Regions from separate parts of the Aminobacter sp. BA135 genome, predicted to be linked through region 4. Evidence: riboswitches for the same ligand, from Rfam matches in the RefSeq annotation. Region 4 holds a riboswitch; each other region holds the start of a gene.

Region 1 (2,194 bases), 2.1 Mb from region 4:
GGACAATCAGTCGTGATGCAGGCAGTCGTCGCAGAGGCCGAACTTCCAGGCGGCAGCGGTGACGCCGATGAAGCGATTATGACAATGGACGCATTCCATGTTGCCATATCCCCGCGGCGAAGGCGGTGACAGAGATCTTTGCGCCGCGATGTAAGTCTCGCGCCGACGCACCAACTCTTCGCGGACATCACGCCGCGAATAGGATACTTGAATTGCCATGACTGCCACCGCCCACTGAACTGATCTAGCCCTGCGCAATAGTCGCTGATGTTTCCCTTGGGTCAATTAGATCGATGGATTGACGTGGATCGCAACAGGCTGCGTCAGCCCATCAGACCTGTGCCCGACGACCCCAGGTGCCGCTGCCGCTGCTGAGCGTTTCAGCCTTGGCTTCCAGCCAGTTGCGGATATCGGCGGGAACATCCGTCGATCCGTTGAGTGGCGGATTGCGCGCCGTGCCTGGTAAAGACGTCGTGATAGTGGACGATCGACAACGGCAAGCGTTGCTGTTCGGCCGACACGATCCCCCTTGTTTTCAATAGGCCTTCACCGCAGCACCTGCTTGCGGCCGGTGGGGTGGTAGGCAAAGTCGTCGACCACCGCGCCGCCGAGCAGATGTTCGGTGACTATGCGGTCGACGGCGGCCTCGGTGACCCCGCCGTAATAGGTGCCTTCGGGAAAGACCTGCAGCACCGGTGCCAGGTTACAGGGGCCAAGGCAGGTCGATTTGGCGCTCATCATGCCGTCGCCGGTCACGCGCAGCTTCTGGCGGTCCTGCTGGTTGCGCAGGTGGCCCCAGATCAGGTCCGCGCCGGCGGCATTGCACGGGCCGCCCTGGCAGACCAGCACGCGGCGTTTCTGCGCCGGCACGAGCGAACCCTCCGGCGCCAGCCTGTCGAGCGGCGGGATGGGCGGCGTCGCGTCGGCACCGGTGACGAGGTCGGCCATCATTGCAGCCAGCAGCGGGCTTTCGGCGAGGCCCCGCGCGATGCGCACCGTCGGCCAAGGTGCCGCGTCCTCGGCCTGCCAGCGGCGCAGCGACTTGGTGAGCCAGGCATTGAAGCTGGGCTCGATCGGCAGCATCAGCGGCAGGATGAGGATATCGGAGAAATCCTGCTGGCGAAGTGCCGCAAGCGCCTCGCGCAGCGACGGCGTGCCTTGTTCGGTGAAGCCGAAGCTGGTGTGATCGACGCCGGGCAACGCCGCGGCGAGATCACAGAGCTGCTGCATCTGCCTGTAGGGCGCGGCAGCAAAGGCCGACCTGGCGACGAGCACGATGGCACGTCTGGCCTGGGACTGCGCGGTCTCAACTTCGGTATTGTGCAAACGATCGATCCCTGGCCTGACTGCGGTCGGGATTGTCGCAACGCATGTTGGTGGAAGGCGATGGCCGATAGCGCCGCCTGCACGAACCTGCGCTCCGGTGGTACACCCCGCCCACGGAACATCACTCGGTCAGGCAGGTCTCCTGGCTCGCGGGTCTCGGCTCATTGCCTGCCTTCCCGGCCGTCGGCCAGTGACACAATCGGCAATGCGGCTCACCGCTTACAGTTGCGGGGCAGCTTCGGTTTCGCACCGAATTCCCTCTTAGCTTCCGCCCGAAAGCAGAAGAACCATAACCGCGCGGCAAGCTATATGCGGGCAGACGCAAGTCAAGGGTTGTCGATGGACAAGTACCTAGGCCAGCAATGCGCTGCCTTGCGATCGCCTGGTGTTGCTGCACATAGTCCGGCGATGGACGAAGATTGCCAAGCAGCCCTCCCGATCATGACCGTGCGCCATCGGGGCGCACCGGTAGAGACCGGAGATGGACATGCACCACAAGCGGAATAAGCCCAGGAATGCCAGGGCCGGCTGCCTTTTGTGCAAACCGCACAAGGCGAACGGCGCCTGCCCGAGGCATATAGACATGAAAATCGGCAACCGGCGTCGATATGAAGCGGGAAGCTCGCAGTTGCGATGTGAAGGCGTCCGCGGCTGATAAGCTTGTCTGCGCGACATCGGATGTGCGTGCGAGGGGACGCGCCCGCCCATTGATTGGGGGGGCAGGGCGGGCGCTAAGCTCGGGTGGTCCAAGGTGGGGTAAGGACGAGGTGAGCCTGTAGGTCGTTTAGAGGTTCCTAACGTAAGGTCAACCAACGCCAGCGAGCGGACGGCGCGGTCGTTCAACTTCTCGTGTAGAGCGGCTGGATCG
Region 2 (2,194 bases), 1.8 Mb from region 4:
AGGCACGCAGCGAGGAGCTTGCCACCTTCTTCACCTTGCGCCAGCAACTGACCAAGCGCGACGGCAAGGCCAATGTCGCGCTGGCGGATTTCATCGCTCCCGCCGACAGCGGCAAGCCGGATTATCTCGGCGGCTTCGTGGTCACTGCAGGCATCGAGGAAGTGGCGATCGCCGAGCGCTTCGAACGCGCCAATGACGACTACTCCTCGATCATGGTCAAGGCACTGGCCGACCGTTTCGCCGAGGCCTTCGCCGAGCGCATGCACGAGAAGGTGCGCAAGGAGTTCTGGGGCTACGCGCCTGATGAAAACCTCGCGCCCGACGACCTGATCGGTGAGCCCTATCGCGGCATCCGTCCGGCGCCGGGCTATCCCGCCCAGCCCGACCACACCGAAAAGGTGACCTTGTTCCGCCTGCTCGATGCCGAGAAAACCGCCGGCGTCAGCCTCACCGAAAGCATGGCGATGTGGCCGGGCTCGTCGGTGTCGGGCATCTATCTCGCCCACCCCGAAAGCTATTATTTCGGCGTCGCCAAGGTCGAGCGCGACCAGGTCGAAGACTATGCACGGCGCAAGGACATGACCGTCGCCGAGGTCGAACGCTGGCTCGGGCCGATCCTCAACTATGTGCCGGCATCGTTCGCCGAAGCGGCCGAATAGCAACACGATGACATCACATGGGCTCTGTCGCCTTTGCGCTGAGCCCGTGTCGTTTTCATGCTCGTGCCCGGCCACCAATCCGTGGTCTGATCCGGTCATGTTCAAGGTGCTGCTTCGAGTGTGAGACGAAGCGGAGAATTGGGAAGCCGGTGAGAAGCCGGCGCTGCCCCCGCAACGGTGGCGGAGTTATTGTTTCGACGGGAGACCACTGGGCCAGCCGGCCTGGGAAGGTGTCGAGACAGTCCGAAAGGACAGCTCCGAAGCCCGGAAACCAGCCTTGAACCTGACAGAACTCGACTGATCGCGGTGGGCGGTCAAGAGGCGGATCGTTGCTGCACGGACCTCTGCGTCCGCCGGCTGGCGTTCTTCCCAAATCAAGCCACCCGTTCAGTCCTTGGTGCGAGGACAGGACATGGATGCGAAGAACGAAATGCTGAAGCTGCTGCGCGGACGCCGCGACGGGTTCAGCCTGGCACAGCCCTTTTACACCGACCCGGATTTCTACCGGCTCGACCTCGAGCTGATCTGGTACCGCGACTGGCTGTTTGTCGGCCATGACTGCGAACTGGCCAAGCCGGGCAGCTTCTTCACCGTCCAGGTCGGCGACTATCCCGTCGTGCTCGTCCGCGACCAGAAGGGCGAGCTGCGCGCCTTCCACAATTCCTGCCGCCACCGCGGCAGCCGCGTCTGCACCACAGAAAAGGGCACCGCGGCAAAGCTCGTCTGCCCCTATCACCAGTGGACCTACGAACTCGACGGCCGCCTGCTGTTCGCGCGCCAGATGGCGGAAGGCTTCGACAAGAGCCAGTTCGGCCTGAAGCCGGTCGCCTGCGAATCCGTCGGCGGCTACATCTTCATCTGCCTCGCCGACGAGCCCGCCGACTTCGCGCCGATGCGGGCCATGGTCGAGCCGTACCTGCTGCCGCACCGGCTGCGCGAAGCCAAAGTCGCCTTCGAAAGCACAATCGTCGAGAAGGGAAACTGGAAGCTGGTCTGGGAAAACAACCGCGAGTGTTACCACTGCGCCGGTAATCACCCTGAGCTGTGCAAGACCTTTCCCGAGGCGCCGAACGTTACCGGCGTCAATGGCGCCGAAAGCGATCCCGAAATGCTGGCGCACTGGGCAAAGTGCGAGGCGGTGGGGTTGCCGAGCAAGTTCCGCATCGATGCCGGCGGCCAGTACAGGGCGACACGCGCGCCACTGCTGCGTGACGCGGTGAGTTACACCATGTCGGGCAAGCGCGCAGTGCGGAAGAACCTCTCCGACAGCGTCTCGGCCGACAGGATCGGCACGCTGCTGCTCTATCACTATCCGACAACCTGGAACCATGTGCTCGGCGACCATGCCGTCACCTTCCGCGTGCTGCCGATCAGCGCCACGGAAACCGCCGTCACCACCAAATGGCTGGTTCACAAGGATGCCGTCGAAGGCGTCGACTACGACCTGGCCGAACTGACCCATGTCTGGACAGAGACCAACGACCAGGACCGCCGCATCGTCGAGGAAAATGCCTTCGGCATCAAATCGCCGGCCT
Region 3 (2,194 bases), 880 kb from region 4:
GGCGTCCCAGATGGATCGAAATGCGCTCACGCATCTCGTCGTCATAAGCCTGCGCCGTGGCAACATAGGTCCACGGCGCAGAAAAATGGGTGATGAGCCGCTCGGCATGCGCGCTCTTGCCGGAGCGCGCGCCGCCGAGCAGGAAGGTCAGCTTCTCAGGCAAGGCGGCCGTTCAGCGACGGCGCCGGTTCGCTCATGAAGCGGTTGCGCACATAGCCCGCCACCGCACCCAGAACGACCCAGAACACCAGATTGGTGATTGTGACGGCGACGACGAAGCTGTGGTGCAGGTCTGCCGGAATCGGCGACTCGTGGCTTTCCGGTTGCGGTGCACCGACGATGTGCGGCGCAACGATCAGCGCGACGCCGAGTATCGCCAGCGGCAGCGACTGCTTGAAGGCGATCAGCGCGAGACCCGCTGCGGTGGCGACGACGGTCAGCGTCCACCAGATCTGGCGTGCGCCAAGATCGGCGGCCGGCATCGCCGGCAGCTCTGGCGGCAGGCCAAGACCGGGAGCCAGGGTAAACACGGCAAAGCCGGCAAAGCCCCAGAACACGCCCTGGCGCCAGTTGGCGATGCCACCGGCAAACTCGGAAACGGCGACCAGGATCAGGCCGAAAGCGATGCCGCTGACAATATTGGCGAGCGCCGAATAGGCAAAACGTTCAGCGCCGTCGGCCGGAGCCCATGCTTCTTCCTCGGCTGGCGCCGCAGTCTGTGCCGCCGTGGTTTCGGCGCCGGCCGCAGGGGCGTTCGCCTCAGTGCCGGCAACTGGTGCCGCGGCGTGCTCATGGCCGCCGCCGGCGTTCTCATAGGTCTCCGCCTTGAGGATCAGCGGGACGGTTGCATAGGTCTGGAGTGCAGCAAGGACCACGCCGGCCAATAGCCCGCTGATCGCCGCGATGAACACGACGTTTCTGAAGATGGACATTGTTGGATCGCCTTGGTTAGTGGCAGGGGAAAGCCATCGAGTGGCGATAGTCGTGGGCAGCGTTGTGCACCACGTCCATATGCGAGAACCCGAGGAAGCCAACAACGAAAAGGCCGAGCAGCGCGGCAAGCGCCAGCTGCATGCTACGCGACTGCGAAGAGACGTCGGTGCCGAGAGCAGAAACAGTGTTCATCGTAAGTCCTTTCGCCCTCCACCCGAGGGCACAGAGATAAGTGCCTGTCGCCGGCAGGTCTCCTGGCTTGCGGATCGGCACCCTTCCCCGCCTTCCCGAAGCAAGCTTCAGTGGCATTTGGGGAGAGCTAACCGCATACAGTTGCGGGGGCAGCCACGGCTTCGGACCTTCAAATGGCCCTTACCGCATTCCCTCTTGATTCCGTTACGGAACCGACGACGCCGCAACTATAGAAACAAATGGCTTGGGCGGCAAACCAAATTCCGACGCCGCCGCGCTCGAAAGCGGCGTTCCGGCGATCATCCGCGGGCCACGATTCGCTCGGCCACCAGATGCTGGAGCCGCCACAGATGCCGGTCGTGGATCGCCCGCTGCTCGAGGTTGCTGACCACATTATAGAGGTAGTCCGCAGCCGAACCCCAATGGCCGCATGTCGTCGCCAGTCGCTCCGCCACCGCGTCCTCGCCCAGCGCGCCGGCATAGGCGTGGCCTTTGCGGTTGATGACGAAGGCGAGCGCGGTCAACGGACCTTCATCGGTGGCGAGATTCAGCCAGCGCGGCTTGTAGGTGGAGGGTTTCAGCGTCATCTCGCGGCGAAACAGCTTGTCCAGCTGCTCGCGGCGGTCGCCGTCCGTCAGCCTGAGCGCCACGCCCTTGCACTGGCCGCCACGATCCATGCCCATCATCAGTCCAGGCTCAGCCTTTGTGGCGCGCCAGCGGGTCATGTTGATGCAGAACGAACGGTGCCAGCCGCGTGCCAGCGCCACCCTTTCGTCGGTGTGCTCCACCTCGGGTTTCCAGATCAGCGATCCATAGGCAAACAGCCACAACGGACCATTGCCAGGGCGCGCGGCAAGCGTCTCGTCGATCATCACCTCATAGTCGGCGTCGTCGAGATGCATCGCATCGGGGTCGGGGCCCGTGTCGGCGACCTCGCGATGGCAACGCGCCACCAGCTCTTCGGTCAGCGCCATCTTTCGTCCGCTCATGCCCGCCCCATCAATTGCTTAACCCTGTGCACGACAGACAGTTCTGCTCTCTTCCGCCCCGCTTCAACCATGATAGTGCT
Region 4 (2,194 bases):
CGGCCTTGGCCACGCAGTGTGGTGCGCGCGCGAGCTGGTCGGCGACGAGCCCTTCGCGCTGTTGTTGCCCGACATGATCATGCAGTCGGAAAAGAGCTGCATGCGCGAGATGGTCGAGCTCTATGCCGAGACCGCCAACAACATCATCGCTGTCCAGGAATGCGACCCGGCCGAGGCGCACAAATACGGCATCGTCGGCAAGGGCAAGTCGGTTCACACCGGCTTCGAGATCGAGGGCATGGTGGAAAAGCCCAAGCAGGGCACGGCACCCTCGAACCTGTTCATCAATGGCCGCTACATTCTGCAGCCGGAGATTTTCAACATCCTGGCAAGCCAGGAGCGTGGCGCCGGCGACGAGATCCAGCTGACCGACGCCATGCTCAAACTCGAGAAGATGCAGTCCTTCTACGGCTATCATTATCGCGGCCGCACCTTCGACTGCGGCTCGCCGGAAGGTTTCGTCGAAGCCAACGTTGCCTTTGCCTTGTCGCGCTCCGATCTCAGCAGGAGCATGGCCGGCGTCATCGAAGGGCTGCTCGGCGAGATCAAGCCGGGCAAGTAAGCCACATGTCGCCTGTGCGTCAGGATTGGACGCACGGTGCGATGGCTTTCGGCCGCTGCTGCCGCTAGACATACCCTGCCAGGTGCCCGCAGCGATGCGGGAGAATCGGGAACACGGTGCAAATCCGTGGCGTGCCCAACGCTGTAAGAGGGACCGTAACGGCAGAGGCCACTGTTCATCCTGAACGGGAAGGCGCCGCAGACGGGTTGAACTCGAGCCAGAAGACCGGCCCGGCAGACATCGACCTCCGCATGGTCAGGCGGAGGGAACCGACATGCTCGCCAGGGGATATGCGATGCTTGCTGACCAGTTGAAGGCCGTTTCAGTCTGTTTCGATATCGCCGCACAGGGTGCCGTTTACCGCGCCATCTTCACGCGCCGCGACGTTCGCAGCCATTTTCTGCCTGATCCGATCGACGACGATGTGCTGGCGCGGCTGCTGCTGGCGGCCCATCACGCGCCGTCGGTCGGCTTCATGCAGCCGTGGAACTTCATCGTCATCAGAGATCGCGAACGACGCGAGCGGGTCCGGGACCTGTTCTTTGCGGCGCGGCAGCAGGAACTGCCTCAGATCGCCGAGGAGCGGCGGGAGCTGTACCGCAAGCTCAAGCTCGAAGGCATCTGCGAAAGCCCGCTCAACCTGGTCATCACCTGCGACCGCAGCCGTTCGGCAAACTCTCCGCTCGGGCGATGGCACAATCCAGAGATGGACCTCTTCAGCACCGTCTGCGCGGTTCAGAATTTCTGGCTCGCCGCGCGTGCCGAGGGCATAGGCGTCGGCTGGGTCAGCATCCTCGATCGCGAGGCGCTGAAGCAGTTGCTAGGCATTCCCGATCACGTCGTGCCGGTGGCCTATCTCTGCGTCGGCCACGTCAACGAATTCGCCGACAAGCCCGATCTCGAGCGCCATGGCTGGGGATGCCGTCTGCCGCTTGCCGAGCTGATCATGAGCGAGGTCTATGCGGGGCAGGGGGAGACGGCCTTGAGGGCCTCAGCCGCCGCGATCGGCGGTTTGCCCCAAGGTTAGCGCTGGATTTTCAACCCGACGAAGACGCTGTTGGTCTTGGCGTCGCGGAACGGCAAGGTGCTGTCGAAGGTCTCATGGCGCAGCTTGCCGGTCAGGCCGGCGTAGCGGTTGAGCCACCAGGTCAGGCCCGCTTCGGCACTCAGCCTCAGCTCGTGGTCGTTCGAGCTGGCATAGTCGCGGTAGCCGACGCCGCCGGCGAGGAATGCAGTCAGGTTGGAACGGATCTGCCGTTCGACGCTGAGGCGGCCGTTGTAGAGCACCGAACCGCTGTCGCCCGGGGTCGTCGATCCCTCGACGAAGGTTTCGCCGGTCAGGCCGACGATCGTGCCGCGCATCGGCGACCATCTGAGATCGGCGGCGATCGTCGCGGCCGAAACCGTCTTCAGCCGGTCGTCGTCGAAATCCTCCGAGATCCAGCCGGCCGAAATCTCGCCGCCGAATTTTTCGCCCATGTCGATCTCGACGCCGGCGCGGGCGCCGGTACGCTTGGACGAACGCTCGAAACCGGCGGTGTCGAAGCGCAGGTCATAGACCCGGCGGCCGAATTCGACCTCGCCAAAGGGCGTCAACGCCGGTGAGACCTCGTAGCCGACGCGGACCTTGCC

The links. Region 4 has a riboswitch for cobalamin ahead of bluB (5,6-dimethylbenzimidazole synthase). Riboswitches for the same ligand answer to the same signal wherever they lie in the genome.
Region 1: it holds a riboswitch for cobalamin, as region 4 does, so the genes downstream of both, SLT36_RS27165 ((2Fe-2S) ferredoxin domain-containing protein) here and bluB (5,6-dimethylbenzimidazole synthase) in region 4, are expected to answer to the same signal.
Region 2: it holds a riboswitch for cobalamin, as region 4 does, so the genes downstream of both, SLT36_RS00860 (aromatic ring-hydroxylating oxygenase subunit alpha) here and bluB (5,6-dimethylbenzimidazole synthase) in region 4, are expected to answer to the same signal.
Region 3: it holds a riboswitch for cobalamin, as region 4 does, so the genes downstream of both, SLT36_RS13630 (CbtB domain-containing protein) here and bluB (5,6-dimethylbenzimidazole synthase) in region 4, are expected to answer to the same signal.

The regions. Positions count from the first base shown of each region.
Region 1 covers NZ_CP139572.1:5,607,670-5,609,863, reverse strand. Annotated here, with positions in the region: gene SLT36_RS27165 ((2Fe-2S) ferredoxin domain-containing protein) at 547-1,326, opposite strand; cobalamin riboswitch at 1,442-1,634, opposite strand.
Region 2 covers NZ_CP139572.1:167,955-170,148, reverse strand. Annotated here, with positions in the region: gene metH (methionine synthase) at 1-659, shown strand, start outside; cobalamin riboswitch at 747-953, shown strand; gene SLT36_RS00860 (aromatic ring-hydroxylating oxygenase subunit alpha) at 1,072-2,194, shown strand, end outside.
Region 3 covers NZ_CP139572.1:2,808,125-2,810,318, reverse strand. Annotated here, with positions in the region: gene cobU (bifunctional adenosylcobinamide kinase/adenosylcobinamide-phosphate guanylyltransferase) at 1-163, opposite strand, end outside; gene SLT36_RS13635 (CbtA family protein) at 156-932, opposite strand; gene SLT36_RS13630 (CbtB domain-containing protein) at 949-1,125, opposite strand; cobalamin riboswitch at 1,161-1,357, opposite strand; gene SLT36_RS13625 (gamma-glutamylcyclotransferase) at 1,425-2,114, opposite strand.
Region 4 covers NZ_CP139572.1:1,932,616-1,934,809, forward strand. Annotated here, with positions in the region: gene galU (UTP--glucose-1-phosphate uridylyltransferase GalU) at 1-562, shown strand, start outside; cobalamin riboswitch at 626-810, shown strand; gene bluB (5,6-dimethylbenzimidazole synthase) at 858-1,589, shown strand; gene SLT36_RS09435 (outer membrane beta-barrel protein) at 1,586-2,194, opposite strand, start outside.